DNA from 3 places in the Halomonas sp. H10-59 genome. Region 1 is predicted to be linked to each of the others. Evidence: predicted binding sites of a transcription regulator. Region 1 holds the regulator's gene; each other region holds the start of a gene.

Region 1 (5,059 bases):
GATTCAGGTGGAGGCCGACCAGCTGGATCTCGATGATCGCGCCGGTACCGCGGTCTATACCGGCGACGTGCGCATTGTGCAAGGCAGCATGATCCTCACCGGCGAACGCGTCGAGATCCAGCGCAACGACCAGGGACAACTGTCACTGGCGACCGCGACCGGCTCACGTGCCTACCTCGAGCAGAAGCCATCCCCGGAAGAACCGGTGGTCAAGGGCTGGGGCCGCAAGGTGATCTACCACGTGGCCGAACGCCGCATGGAGCTGATCGACCAGGCTGAGCTGCACAAGGCCAATGACACCTTCGACGGTGCCTATCTGGAGTACTTCCTCGATCGCCGCGTGGTCCAGGCCCGCTCCAGCGCCCAGGGCGTCCAGGGCGAGCAGCGCATTCGCATGACCCTCGAGCCGGAAAGCCAAGGAAACTGATGAAGACTCTCCACGCTCGCCATCTGGCCAAGAGCTACAAGAAGCGTCGCGTCGTCCAGGACATCAGCCTGTCGATCGAGCAGGGCAGCATCGTCGGTCTGCTGGGCCCCAACGGGGCCGGCAAGACCACCTCCTTCTACATGATCGTCGGCCTGGTCAGAGCCGACGCCGGCAGCATCAGCATCGATGATCGGGACCTGAGCCGCGCGGCCATGCACCAGCGCGCGCTGGCCGGTATCGGCTACCTGCCTCAGGAGGCTTCGATCTTTCGCAAGCTGTCGGTGGCCGACAACATCATGGCGATCCTCGAGACCCGCAAGGACCTCGACCGCGAGGGCCGAGAAGCACGTCTCGAGCAACTCCTCGAGGATTTCCACGTCAGCCATATTCGCGACAACGCCGGCATGAGCCTGTCCGGCGGGGAGCGGCGCCGGGTCGAGATCGCTCGCGCCCTGGCCACCGAGCCGGCCTTTATCCTCCTCGATGAACCCTTCGCCGGGGTCGACCCGATCTCGGTGGGCGAGATCAAGTCCATCATTCGTCAACTCAAGGCCCGCGATATCGGCGTCCTGATCACCGATCACAACGTGCGCGAGACCCTCGATATCTGCGATCGTGCCTACATCGTCGGCGACGGCCAGATCATCGCCGAGGGCAGCGCCGAGTCCATCCTCGCCAACCAGCGCGTCAAGGAGGTCTACCTGGGCGAGAACTTCCGCCTCTAGGCCGCAGGGCCGCCCGACAGCCGCAGTCGCATCAAGCGGCCGCAACACTTGCCAGCATCAGCATCCAACCGCCGGCCCCGAAAGGGTCGGCCTCACCTTGCACACAGGGGCCCCCCCTCGAAAGAACCACCTCCCCCCCTACCAAGTTGTTCCACATCGACCTTTTCACTCCCTCCCACAGGTCAAAAAACACCAACTTGGCAAGATGCTTGCATGTCTGATGACTCGTCGTTAGGGTAAAGCCTTTCGACAACACTGGTGGATCCCGACCCATGGCCCTCAAGGCGTCACTGCAGCTGCGCATCGGTACCCAGCTGACCATGACCCCGCAACTGCAACAGGCGATCGGCCTGCTGCAGCTTTCGACCCTGGACCTGCGCCAGGAGGTCCAGCAGGCGCTGGAGGCCAACCCCATGCTCGAACTCGAGGACGAGTTCGGCGAACAGCAGACCAGGGAAGCCGTGGAAGATGACTGGGCGGATCAGATTCCCTCGGAACTCAGTGTGGACAGCGACTGGTCCGACACCTACCAGGACCTGGGCACCACCCCCGCCGGCAGTGGCGAGGCGCCGGATTTCGAGCGCCAGGCAAGCTCCCAGTCACTGCACAGCCACCTGAGCTGGCAACTGGCGATGCTCGACGTCAGCGACCAGGAACGCCTGATCGCCGAGAGCCTGCTCGACGCGGTCAACGCCGACGGCTATCTCGAGCAGACACTGGATGACATCGCCCAGGGGCTCGAGCAAGACGGTCGTCGCCCCCCTCCCCTCGCCGAGGTGGAGGCGGTGCTGGTTCGGCTGCAACAGTTCGAACCGACCGGAGTGTTCGCCCGCGACCTGCGCGAATGTCTGATGCTGCAACTGGATAGCCTGCCTCGCGATACCGTCCTGCTGCCCCAGGCCGGACGACTGGTAAGACAGTTTCTCGAGGCGCTTGCCAGCGGCGACCGACGTCTGCTGAAGCGCCGACTAGGACTCGATGACGACCAACTCGACAGCGTCATCGAGCTGATCCGAAGCCTCGACCCACGTCCCGGCAGCCAATTCGGTGACAGCGATAACGACTACGTCATTCCCGACCTGGTGGTACGCCACACCGAAGAGGGCTGGCGCGTTGAACTCAATCCGGATGCAATGCCCCGACTGCGCATCCAGCCCGACTACGCTGCGCTGATTCGGCGCGCGGACAAGAGCCAGGACAACCAGTTCCTCAAGGACCACCTGCAGGAGGCGCGCTGGCTGATCAAGAGTCTGTCCAGCCGCAACGACACCTTGCTGAAGGTCGGCCGGGAAATCATGGTGCGTCAGATCGACTTCCTCGAGCAGGGAGAAGCGGCCATGAAACCGTTGGTGCTGGCCGATATCGCAGACAAGGTGGAGATGCACGAGTCCACCATCTCCCGCGTGACCACCCAGAAGTTCGTGCACACGCCTCGCGGCGTGTTCGAGTTGAAGTATTTTTTCTCGAGCCAGGTCGGCCAGGATGGCGACGCCCATTCCAGTACCGCCATCCGCGCCATGATCAAATCGTTGATTCAAAAGGAACCTGCCCGCAAACCTCTGTCGGACAGCAAACTGGTGGAATTGCTGGCGGAAGACGGCGTCAATGTCGCCAGACGCACCGTGGCAAAGTACCGGGAAGCCATGAATATTCCGTCTTCCAGCGAGCGCAAGCGCCTGCGCTGAGGCCTTGCGCTGCGGCGTCGCTAGCCTAGTTATCGGGAAAGCGCAAGCACTTGAAATTTCGCATGACATCTGCGTCTTTCTGCGTAGCGTCGAGGGGGTTTGCAGGATCGGAAAAAGGGTTACAATCAAGCCACCACCCGAAAGAGCAAGGAGCCTGTCATGCAAGTCAACATCACCGGCCACCACGTCGAATTGACCGATCCCCTGCGTGACTACGTACAAGAGAAGCTCACCCGTGTGGAGCGCCACTACGACAACATCACCAACGTCCAGGTGACCCTCTCGGTGGAAAAGGAACGCCAGCTGGCCGCCTGCACTCTTCACGCCGCCGGTGCCGACCTGCATGCCGAAGCGCAGGACGGCGACATGTATGCTGCTATCGACGCCCTTGCCGACAAGCTGGACCGCCAGCTGGTCAAGCACAAGGAAAAATCCCAAGCCCGCGCCCAAGGCGCCGGAATTCGCTGACTCTCATGACATTGGAAGCCATTCTCCCTCCCGAGCGCACATTGTTCGATGTCCCGGGAGGCAGCAAGAAGAGGGTGCTGGAGTTTTTCAGCACCTTCATTGCGCAGAACACCCCGAGCCTGGACAGCCAGGAGGTCTTCAGTCGGCTGATCGGACGTGAGCGCCTGGGCAGTACCGGCATCGGCAATGGCGTCGCCATTCCGCATGCCCGCAACCCCCACTGCAAGGCGCCCATCTCCGGCTTCCTCAAACTCGCGGAACCTGTCGACTTCGATGCCATCGATGGTGAGCCCGTCGATCTGGTGTTCGTGCTGCTGGTACCGGAAGAGGCCGACGACGCCCATCTCGCCCTGCTCGGCCAGGTCGCCGGCGTCATGAACGACGCCGACACACGTCACCGTCTGCGCCACGCCAGCTCCCAGCGCGAGCTTCACGAGCGCCTGCAGGAAGCCATCCGCCAACAGGCGCCGGGGGACGACACTCCCTCCTGATCGCGGCCTTGCCTAGGCCATCAGCAATGGACGCCTGCCCAAGGAGACAGGACATGCAGCTCGTGATCATCAGTGGTCGCTCCGGCTCGGGAAAGTCCGTGGCCCTTCAGGCCCTGGAGGACCTGGGGTTCTACGCCATCGACAACCTTCCCGCGACCTTGCTGGGCGCCCTGGTGGACGAGCTGGAAAACGGTCATTCCCGCCGTATCGCCGTCAGCGTCGACGCCCGCAACCTGCCTGAGGCGCTGGAACGCTTCCCCGCCCAGCTGGCGTCCCTCAAGCAGAGTCCGATCGACTGCCAGGTGGTCTACCTGACCAGTGATGCGCGAATTCTGCTCGAGCGCTATTCCCACACGCGGCGCCGTCACCCCCTGACCCGTGATAGCGACATGACCCTGGCGGAAGCCATCGAGTCCGAGCAGAAGGCCCTTTCGGGTATTCGAGACCTGGCCGATCTGGTCATCGACAGCTCTCGCCTGTCGGTGCACGAACTGCGTTCGCGCATCGCCGAACAGGTCGCCGACCACCGCAGCGGCCAGTTGAGCCTGACCGTGGAGTCCTTCGGCTTCAAGCGTGGCGTGCCGCCGGATGCAGACATCGTGTTCGATGCCCGCTGTCTGCCCAACCCCTACTGGGAACCATCGCTGCGTGATGCCAATGGCTGCGATCCCAGCGTCATCGACTTCCTCGAACGCTATCAGGACGTCGCCGACATGAAGCGCGACATCCTCGGCTGGGTGCGCACCTGGCTACCGCGCTATCAGCAAAGCCAGCGCAGCTACCTCACCGTGGCGGTGGGCTGCACCGGAGGACAGCATCGTTCGGTCTACCTGGCCGAGGGAATCGCCTCGGCCCTGGCCGACCAGCATCCCCGCGTCCGTCTACGCCACCGCGAACTCGGCCAGCAACGCCGACTGGACAGCGGAGGACTCTAGGCGTGGCCCGACGCACCCTGACCCTGACCAATCGTCGCGGCCTGCATGCACGCGCCGCGACTCGCCTGGTTACCTGCTGCCAACCCTTTGACGCCACCGTCACCGTCCACCATGGCAGCCGCTCGGGTGACGCCGCCAACATCATGTCGCTGCTGATGCTGGCCGCCCCCTGCGGAACGGAACTGACCCTGGAGGCCGAAGGCAAGGACGCGGACGCGGTGCTGGACGCTCTGGAGGCACTGTTCGACGCACGCTTCGACGAAGACGCCTGACGTCTTCCCTCTCCTTGTTTTGACCGCCACCCCCTGCCTGCCAAGGACGCCATGCA
Region 2 (5,059 bases), 2.2 Mb from region 1:
TTGAGACGGATCAGGGGCTTGAGACGGGCCAGGGGCTTGAGACGGATCAGAGGCTTGAGACGAGCCAGGGGCGAGGGCGGGGTCCGGGGCCACCGAGTAGGGGGCTCTTGCGAAGATCCGCCTGACCATGGGCTCGAAGTGCGCCAGCGGCAGGGTGTCATAGGCGGGGTCGAAGGACGGACAGTCCCAGTCACGACAGAAGGCTTCGCAGTCGTCGAACCAGGGGTGGCCGCGGAACCGCTCGCGGGCGTCCTTGTCGCCGCCGACCTTGTCCCAGTAATAGTGACCCTGGAAGACGTCGTGATGCTGGACGATCCAGTGGGTCTTCTCGCTGACGAAGGGGCGCAGGATCGAGGCAGCGAAGGCGGCGTGATCGAAAAGCGCCAGTTCGTCGCCGATGTCGTGGACCAGGGCGGCGACGATCATCTCTTCGTCGGCGCCGGCACGCTCGGCCCGGGTCGCGCTCTGCAGACAGTGCTCCAGCCGGGTGATCTGGTAGGGCTGGTGGCCCTCGCCCAGCCGGGCGAGGGTATCCAGTACGCTGTCGGCGAGGCCGGCCAGGTAGTCGGCGTCGTGGGCGGCGATCACCGCCCAGTCTTCTGCCGTGCTTTGGTCGATGCGGGTGAAGGCCGCCTTGCCGGCGGCGTGAGCATCGTTTGGGTCTGTCATGTCGGCCTCCCGATCAACCCACCAGCCAGTGGGCCATGACCACGATGATGGGCAGAGTGATGGCGGTGCGCAGCAGGAAGATCACCACCAGTTCCCACAGCTTGAGCGGGATCCGTGACTTCAGCAGCAGGGCGCCGATCTCTGACATGTAGATCAACTGGGTCAGTGACAGACAGGCGATGACGAAGCGGGTCAGTTCGCTCTCGATATCGCTGGCCAGTACCGCCGGCAGGAACATGTCGGCGAAACCCACCAGGGTCGCCGGCGCGGCGGCCTCGGCCTCGGGCAGACCCATCCACTCGAGCACCGGCACCATCGGCATGGACAGCCAGGTGAACAGCGGAGTGAACTCGGCCAGTACCAGCGCCACGGTACCGATGGCGATGACCAGCGGCAGCAGCCCGAAGAAGATGTCGGCGACGTTGAACAGTGCCAGGCGGGCGAGCTTGAGCGGGCCCGGGGCGGTCTCGGCGCGGGCCACGGCGATGCCCAGGCTGTAGCGCAACAGGCTCTGGTTGCCGGTGTTTTCTTCCTGGATCTGGCAGCCCACCGGCTCGTAGTAGGTGTTGGACTTGCGTGACAGCGGCGGCAGGCGCGGCACGATGACAGCGGCGACCAGGCCGGCGACCACCACGGTCAGGTAGAACGGCACGAACAGGTGGTTGATGCCGATGAAGCTGGTCACCAGCAGGGCGAAGGCGATCGACACGATCGAGAAGTTGGTGGCGATGGCCGAGGCCTCGCGGGCGTTGTAGAAGCCCTGCTCGTACTGCTGGGTGGTGATCAGTACGCCGACGGTGCCGGAGCCCATCCAGGAGGCGGTGGCGTCGATGGCGCTGCGCCCGGGCAGCCCGAAGATCTTGCGAAAGGGCGTGCGCACCATGGAGCCGATGAACTCCATGAAGCCGAAGTCCACCAGGAAGGGCAGCAGGATGGCGGCGAAGAAGAAGAAGGTCAGCAGCACCGGCGCCAGGTCATTGAGCATCACCCCGCCGGTGAAGGAGGCGGTGACCATCTCCGGGCCGACCTGGAAGTAGGTCATCAGCGCGAAGGCGGCGCCGAGGGCGCGCATCACCACCCACAGCGGGGCGATGTCGAACAGCTCCTTCATCGCGCCCTGGCGGGCCCAGCCTGGTTTGGTCAGCTTGACCACCAGGGTCAGCACGATGGACAGGGTGAGCACTACGGTGGCGATGGCGGGCAGGGCGTCGCCGAGGGTGGCCTTGAGCCAGTCGGCGGCCAGACCCATGCCGATGTTGATGGTGTCACCGACCGAGAAGGGCACCAGGAACAGCAGGATGCCGATCAACGACGGGACGAGGAACTTGATCAGACCATGGGTGCTTAGCTTGCCCCCGTCGGTCGTGATCTTGTCGGCAGAATGCAGGTGGGAGGACATGGGCGATCACTCTTTGCTGTTGTAATGGTCGGCGCCCTGACGCGGGCGCCTCGTTGGCTGTCGCCAGGGCCACTCCCTGGCCCTGTGAGGATTCAGTCGCGGCGCGCGACTCCGGGGAGCACGCACAGCATTTCATAGAGCAGGGTGGCGCCCATCAGGGCGGTGTTGCCGCTGGGGTCGTAGGGCGGGGAGACTTCGACCAGGTCGCCGCCGACGATATTGAGCCCCTGGGCGCCGCGCACGATCTCCAGGCCCTGGGCCGAGGTCAGGCCGCCCATTTCCACCGTGCCGGTGCCGGGCGCCACCGACGGGTCCAGGCCATCGATGTCGAACGAGATGTACACCGGGCCATCGCCCATCTGCTCGCGCACCTCGGCCATCAGCGGCTCGAGAGACTTGTGCCAGCACTGTTCGGCCTGGACCACGCGGAAGCCCTGCTGGCGACACCAGTCGAAGTCCTCGGCGGCGTAGCCGGTGCCGCGCAGGCCGATCTGGACGACCCGGTTGGCGTCCAGCAGCCCTTCTTCCTGGGCACGGCGGAACGGGCAGCCGTGGGCCACCTCTTCACCGAACATGTGCTCGTTGACGTCGGCGTGGGCGTCGATATGGATCAGCCCGACCGGGCCATGCTTCTTGGCGATGGCGCGCAGGATCGGCCAGGTAAGGGTGTGGTCACCGCCCAGGGTCAGCGGCACGCAGTCGTGGGACAGGACGTCGTCGTAGAAGCGGCTGATGATGTCCAGGTTCTTCGGCAGGTTGAAGGTGTTGATCGGCACGTCGCCGATGTCCGCCACCTGCAGGCTGTCGAAGGGTGCAGCACGGGTGGCCATATTGTAGGGGCGCAGCATGCGCGATTCGTCGCGGATCTGGCGCGGCCCCAGTCGGGTGCCCGGGCGGTTGGAGGTGCCGATGTCCATGGGAATGCCGATAAAGGCGGCGTCCAGACCCTCGGCGCTGGTCTGGGTGGGCAGACGCATCATGGTGGCAGGGCCACCGAAGCGCGGCATCTCGTTGCCGCCGAGAGGTTGATTGAAGTCGCTCACAGGGAACTCCTGGCATCGTGGATGGGGACGGTCGCGGCCCTGGGCCTGACGGTTGTTATGGGTGATGCAGACGTCGTGCCATCTTTTAAGCATTTATACTAAAGATGTAATAGAGGTGCAGGGATTCCAAGGGAAGGTCTGCTGTGGTGATAGACGTGATCCAGAAGTGAATCGCGATCCCGACGCATCGTGATACACTTCTGAATCAATGATGCATTTATGGATCGCTGGATGAGCGACGACGACACCAAGATTCTCAAGACCATCATCGACACCGCCCACGACCACTTCTTCATCGTCGCGCCGGATGGTCGTATCCGCGACGTCAGTCCCGGGGCGGCGGCGGTCTACGGCATGTCCTGCGAAGAGCTCTGCGCCACCAGCGTGCAGCGGCTCGAGGCCGATGGCGTGCTGACCCCGTCGGTCAGCCTGGAAGTCATTCGCAGCGGGCGGCCGGCCCAGCTGGTCCAGCGCACCGGCACCGGACGCAGGGTCATCGCCCAGGCCCATCCGGTATTCGAGGGTGAGCGGCTGGTGGCGGTGGTCAGCCGCTCCATGGACTTGACCGATCTGCAGCTGCTGCAGCAGGAGTACGCGCTGTTGCAGCGCCGCTTCAGCGAGCACTTGCGCCGGGGCCATGCGCTGGAGAGCGACAGCGAAGCACTCGAGGCCGAGCTCGATGACCTGGAGGTGAAAAGCCAGCTGATGCGCGAGGTGGCGCTGCTGCTCAAGCGGGTCGCGCCCACCGACGCCACGGTCTTGATGCTGGGCGAGTCCGGGGTGGGCAAGACCGCTTTCGCCCGCCAGCTGCACCGTTGGAGTTCTCGCCGCGATGGCCCCTTTATCGACGTCAACTGCGCCGCCATCCCTGAAAGCCTGTTCGAATCGGAGATGTTCGGCCATGAAAAGGGCGCGTTTTCCGGCGCCGCGCCGGGGGGCCGCAAGGGGCTGATCGAGCAGGCCGAGGGCGGCACCCTGTTTCTCGACGAGATCGGCGAGTTGCCCCTGGCGGTGCAGACCAAGCTGCTCAAGACCATCCAGGACGGCAGTATTACGCGGCTTGGGGACAGGGCCCCGCGACGGGTCGACTTTCGCCTGGTGGTGGCCACCAATCAGGACCTGTCGGCACGGGTCGAGCAGGGCCTGTTTCGCCTGGATCTGTACTACCGGCTGAACGTGATTCCGGTCACCCTGCCGCCCCTGCGCGAGCGCCGCGAGGATATTCCCGGCCTGGTCGAGCGCCAGCTAAAGCGCCTCAATCGGCGTTATGGACGCGACAAGATGCTGGCGCGAGACGTGTGGCAGGCACTGATGGGCTGGGATTGGCCGGGCAATGTGCGTGAGTTGGAAAACACCCTGGAAAGGGCCTGGTTATCCAGTGACGATGTCATCCAGGGCGATCTGCTGGTGCCGCCCACGGGGGCCTCGTTAGGGCCGCTCGGCTCGCAGCAGCGTGAAGCGCAGCAGACGGCGGCGTCTGTCACCGGAGCCTCCGCTGCGCTGGCTGATGGCGCTACTTCACCCGCGACACTATCCGCACCAGGTGCAGCGCGACCCGAGCTGCCGCTTGCCCGGGGCGAGGGCCTGAAGGCCGCCCTGGCCCGGCGCGAGCGTGAGATCCTTGCCGACTGCTGCCGTACCCTTCCCACCACCTACGCCATCGCCGAACAGCTGGGCATCAGCCAGCCAAGCGTGGTGCGCAAGCTCAAGCAGCATGGGTTGCGGATCGGGTGACTGGTGATGAAGGGCCGAGCTCTGCGGCACTTACTGACGGAAGACGTAAAAGAACCCGACCCAGGTGGCCAGGATCAGCAGTGGCTTCAACACCAATACCGCACCGCTGGTGGAGCCCTGTTCGTCGTGCTCGGTGTCGCTGGACTCCCCGGGCTGCATGGCGAGTACCACCGTCAGCAGCAGGTTGGCGCCGGGGACCAGCAGCATCAGGCTC
Region 3 (5,059 bases), 700 kb from region 1:
TGGAGATCGCCACCGATCGCCTGGTGGCAAGCCTTGAGCATCTGGTGGCCGACGGCGACATGAACGACGGCGAGTACAGCGGGCGCATGGACAACCTGACGGTGGATCTGGCCAGGATGATCGAGCTGGCGCCGGTGGACGAGCGCACCCAGCTACGCCTGGTCAGCAACGTGCTGACCGATGGCTCCGGACAGCTCACCCTGGACGCCGACATGGACGGTACCTGGGAGGCCAGCGGTGCCAATGGCCAGGTGGCCAGCCGTTTCGAGATGACCGCAGCCGATGCCTTCCGCCTCGGCTTCGACAGTGACCTGCCGGTAAACCTGCCCAAGGGCCAGGACCCTGCGGCCTACTTTGCCGGCCTCGAGGACTGGACCGAGCTGGACACCCAGGGCGGCGACGTCTCGCTCAGTCTCAGCGATCTGGGCGTGTTCGGGCGTATCGCACCGGTGGTGGCAGCGACCCAGGGGGTGTCCGAAGACGCCCTGCTCGAACAGCTCAGGACCCAGTCCGAAGGCTTCGGCATCATGATGGGACCGCAGATCGGCGCGGTGCTCACGGGGCTGGTGCAGATGATGGCCGGCGAGGCCAGCGAGATGTCGATCGACCTCAGCCTGCCACCCAGCCGACAGCTCCAGAAGCTGGCCCAGGACCCGCTGGGGCTGCCCCAGGCTCTGTCCATGGAAGTCACGATGGACTAGGGCTTGGCCGAAGGGTCGTGGCGCTCGCCGGCGTTTCGGGCTGAGCCTGGAAAAGAGCGCCCGGTGGGCCACGCTTCAGTCTGACTGAAGCCAAGATGAGAAATCATGCAGCAGCCCATGACGGTCTTTCATGTGAAAGCGGTCATGGGCTGCGCTATGATGGCGGCCCGCTTTTCGCGATTGCCCCTTGAATCCCCCGCTGCGAGGTTATGCCGCCGATGTTCAGCCGTGATATGCAGATTGCCGGTTTCGATGATGCCCTGTTCGATGCGATGCAGAAGGAAGTCGCCCGTCAGGAGGCTCACATCGAGCTGATTGCCTCCGAAAACTACGCCAGCCCCCGGGTGATGGAAGCCCAGGGTAGCCAGCTGACCAACAAGTACGCGGAAGGCTATCCCGGCAAGCGTTACTACGGTGGCTGCGAGTACGTCGACGTGGTCGAGCAGCTGGCCATCGACTATGCCAAGGAGCTGTTTGGCGCGAGCTACGCCAACGTCCAGCCGCACTCCGGCTCCCAGGCCAACGGCGCGGTCTTCCAGGCCCTGGTCAAGCCCGGTGACACCGTGCTGGGCATGAGCCTCGACGCCGGCGGTCACCTGACCCACGGCGCCCGCCCGAACTTCTCTGGCAAGCACTACAATGCCGTGCAGTACGGCATCGACGAGTCCGGCCGCATCGACTACGACGAGGTGGCCCGCCTGGCCCGCGAGCACCAGCCGAAGATGATCATCGCCGGTTTCTCCGCCTACTCCCAGGTCATCGATTGGGCACGCTTCCGCGAGATCGCCGACGAGGTGGGTGCCTTCCTGCTGGTGGACATGGCCCACGTGGCCGGCCTGGTTGCCGCCGGTGTCTATCCGAATCCGCTGCCCCACGCCCATGTGGTCACCACCACCACCCACAAGACCCTGCGCGGTCCGCGTGGTGGCCTGATCCTGTCCGCCGAGAACGACGCCGACATCGAGAAGAAGCTGCAGTCTGCGGTCTTCCCCGGTGGCCAGGGCGGCCCGCTCGAGCACGTCATCGCGGCCAAGGCGATCTGCTTCAAGGAGGCCATGGCGCCCGAGTTCAAGACCTACCAGCAGCAGGTGGTCAAGAACGCCCAGACCATGGCCAAGGTATTTATCGAGCGTGGCTACGACGTGGTCTCCGGCGGCACCGAGGATCACCTCTTCCTGCTGTCGCTGATCAAGCAGGGCCTGACCGGCAAGGACGCGGACGCCGCCCTGGGTCGTGCCCACATCACCGTCAACAAGAACGCCGTGCCCGGTGATCCGCAGAGCCCCTTCGTGACTTCTGGCCTGCGTATCGGCACCCCGGCGGTCACCACCCGTGGTTTCGGCGAGAGCGAGTGCGGTAATCTGGCTGGCTGGATCTGCGACATCCTCGACGTCATGGCCAAGGGCGAGTCCACCGAGGTCATCGAGGCCGAGGTCAAGGCCAAGGTGGAAGACGTCTGCACCCGCCTGCCGGTCTACGGCTGAGTGCCCGGCGGGATGACCCGCCGCTCAGGCCACCAATGACACCCCCGAGAGCCCCGCTCTCGGGGGTGTCGTCGTTCTGGGGCTGTGTGCTTGCAGCGGGGCGTCGGCAGTCGATGCACCATTGTGGTGCCTTATCCTGCACCGGACACGGCCGCGCCCGCCCCGGACCTGACGGGGCCTCGTTGCGCTGACGTCTACCTTCCCGTCATCTGCTTGTTTTCCCGTTGCTCTGTTGAGCGCTGGCGCAGCCCTTGCTTTGCATCTCGGTGAACCCTTTTGATGCGAAGGTCCCACCATGCACGCCAGCACGACTCCCCGAATCGGTGCCTTCGACGGGCCCAGGCTGCTGTTCACCGACCTGGATGGCTCGCTGCTCGACCACCATGACTACGGCTGGAAGCCCGCCGAGCCCTGGCTCGATGCCCTGCGTGAGGCCGGCGTTGCGGCGATCCCGGTGACCAGCAAGACCCGCAGTGAACTGCTCGGGCTGCGCCAGCAGCTCGGCCTCGCCGATCGCCCCTTTATCGCCGAGAACGGCGCGGTGATTGCGCTGCCCCCCAGCTGGTGTCACGCCCGACGTGAGGGACAGCCGGGCCCGGATGGCCTGGTGATCCGCACCCTCGGGGTGGATATCGGGCTGATTCGCCGGCGGGTGGCGATCTGGCGTGAGCGGCTGTCCGCGCGCTTTCTGACCATGAGCGAGATGGCGCTGGAGGACGTGGTGGCCTTCACCGGTCTGGATGAACAGGAGGCTCGCCTGGCACGCCTGCGCGAGGGCAGCGAGCCGCTGTTGTGGGAAGACGACGAAGCGCTGCTGCAGCGCTTTCGCGAGGGCCTGGCCAGTGACGGCCTGCGCATGACGAGGGGCGGGCGCTTCTGGCACGTGCTCGGCGACACCGACAAGGGCCAGGCGGTGCAATGGCTGTGCGCCCGCTTCGAGGCGCTCAAGGGCCGACGCCCCGAGACCCTGTCGCTGGGCGATGGCCCCAACGATGTCGCCATGCTCGAGGCCACCGATGCGGCGGTGGTGATTCGTGCCCGCCATGGCCTCGACGTGTCCCCGTGCCAGCCGCGCTTGTATCGCAGCGAGGCGCTGGGCCCCAGGGGCTGGGCCGAGGGGGTTGCGCACTTCTGGGGAGAGCAGGACGCGGCGGAGCCTGCCAGCAGCGCTGAGGCCGGCAGCGTAGATGCCGGCGGCGCCGACGACAAGGATCATCACAAGCTGGGCGAGGAGGGTGAGGCATGAGCGATTTCCACCAGAACGGCATCATCACCGACTTTCACAACCTGACCCGGCGCAAGGTCGAAGACCTGGAGGCGGATCTGGAGCGCTTCGGCCGCCAGCGCCCGCTCGGGCTGATCCTGCCGTCATTGTACTCGGAGCTGGAAGGACCGGCGCTGGACGCCATCGTCGAGTCCCTGGCCCAGGCGAGCTATCTGTCGGAGATCGTGATCGGCCTCGATCGTGCCGACCGGGACCAGTTTCTGCGGGCACGCGAGTTCTTTTCGCGCCTGCCCCAGCACCATCGCATCCTGTGGAATGACGGCCCGCGCCTGAGCGAGCTGGACGCGCAGCTGGCCGAGGAAGGCCTGGCGCCACAGCAGCCGGGCAAGGGCCGCAATGTGTGGTTCTGTGCGGGCTATGTGCAGGCATCCGGGCGCACCGCCGCGGTGGGGCTGCATGACTGCGATATCCTGACCTACGACCGCGGCCTGCTGGCACGGCTGATGTATCCGGTGGCCCACCCACGCTTCAACTACGCCTTCTGCAAGGGCTACTACCCGCGTATCGCCGAGGGCAAGCTCAACGGCCGGGTCTCCCGGCTGATGGTGACCCCGCTGCTGCGGGCGCTAAAGATCATGCACGGGCCCTTGCCTTACCTGGACTACCTGGACAGCTATCGCTACCCGCTGTCGGGGGAGTTCTCGATGCGTACCGAGGTGCTGGACAACATCCGTATCCCCGCCGACTGGGGGCTGGAGATCGGGGTGCTGTCCGAGGTCCACCGCGACCACTCCACCAATCGGCTGTGTCAGGTGGATATCGCCGACGTCTACGACCACAAGCATCAACCGGTGTCCGCCGATGACGCGGCCACCGGGCTCAACCGCATGAGCCTGGATATTGCCAAGGCGCTCTATCGCAAGCTGGCCACCCAGGGTGTGGGTTTCTCGTCGGAAGGCTTTCGTACCCTCAAGGCCACCTACTATCGCCTGGCCCTCGACCTGATCGAGGCCTACGACCACGACGCCACCATGAACGGGCTGAGCCTGGACCGTCATGCCGAGGAGCAGGCGGTGGAGCTGTTTGCCGCCAATCTGATCGAGGCCGGCAACGCCTTTCTCGACAACCCCAGGGAGAAGCCCTTTATCCCCAGCTGGAACCGTGTGCGGGCGGCCTTGCCGGACCTGCCCGAACAACTTTACAGCGCGGTGGAGGCCGATAACGCCGGGGACGTCTAAGGCTTTAACGAAAAGTGCCTGCGCTCGGTAATACGGCGTTAAAAATCGGTTCAAAATGCTCATTTACACCACGTAAACTGCGCTTTCTCACCGATTTTTGCCTTGTCTAACCATCGCTCGTCGACTTTTCGTTTAAAGCCTAAATCGCGCTGGCACCAGGCCCCACCCGGGTCCTTATGCCAGCGCCTAATGCCAGCGCCTTGATAAACCCTGTCAGTCGGGCTCCGGCCCCATGATGGTATGGAACAGTTCTTCGCTGGGCAGGCCTTGGCTCATCTCGAGCTTGCCATCGTTGCGATAGACGATGCCCGGGGTCGCCACCATGCCGAAGCTGCGAAACAGTTCATGGTTGCTCTGCAGGCGCTGCTCCAGGTCTCGGGGCAGTTGGCGCATGGGCTCAATCGGGTCGCC

What was found. Region 1 encodes sigma-54, which starts transcription at its own class of promoters, with help from an activator protein. Its sites were predicted from a motif close to TGGCACNNNNNTTGCTNT; they were not measured.
Region 2: speB (agmatinase) is a predicted target of sigma-54. The motif match lies at 3,175-3,192, and genes of this name have one in related genera.
Region 3: NFG57_RS04290 (HAD-IIB family hydrolase) is a predicted target of sigma-54. The motif match lies at 2,426-2,443, and genes of this name have one in related genera.

Annotation. Positions count from the first base shown of each region.
Region 1 covers NZ_CP098828.1:1,635,610-1,640,668, reverse strand. The annotation lists gene lptA (lipopolysaccharide transport periplasmic protein LptA) at 1-427, shown strand, start outside; gene lptB (LPS export ABC transporter ATP-binding protein) at 427-1,152, shown strand; gene NFG57_RS07305 (RNA polymerase factor sigma-54) at 1,425-2,837, shown strand; gene raiA (ribosome-associated translation inhibitor RaiA) at 2,997-3,305, shown strand; gene ptsN (PTS IIA-like nitrogen regulatory protein PtsN) at 3,311-3,796, shown strand; gene rapZ (RNase adapter RapZ) at 3,850-4,731, shown strand; gene NFG57_RS07285 (HPr family phosphocarrier protein) at 4,734-5,003, shown strand; gene NFG57_RS07280 (hypothetical protein) at 5,055-5,059, shown strand, end outside.
Region 2 covers NZ_CP098828.1:4,201,453-4,206,511, reverse strand. The annotation lists gene NFG57_RS18230 (HD domain-containing protein) at 1-669, opposite strand, end outside; gene NFG57_RS18225 (YjiH family protein) at 683-2,068, opposite strand; gene speB (agmatinase) at 2,161-3,111, opposite strand; gene NFG57_RS18215 (sigma 54-interacting transcriptional regulator) at 3,343-4,845, shown strand; gene NFG57_RS18210 (DUF805 domain-containing protein) at 4,876-5,059, opposite strand, start outside.
Region 3 covers NZ_CP098828.1:932,262-937,320, forward strand. The annotation lists gene NFG57_RS04280 (hypothetical protein) at 1-701, shown strand, start outside; gene glyA (serine hydroxymethyltransferase) at 920-2,185, shown strand; gene NFG57_RS04290 (HAD-IIB family hydrolase) at 2,481-3,431, shown strand; gene NFG57_RS04295 (glycosyl transferase) at 3,428-4,648, shown strand; gene dsbG (thiol:disulfide interchange protein DsbG) at 4,862-5,059, opposite strand, start outside.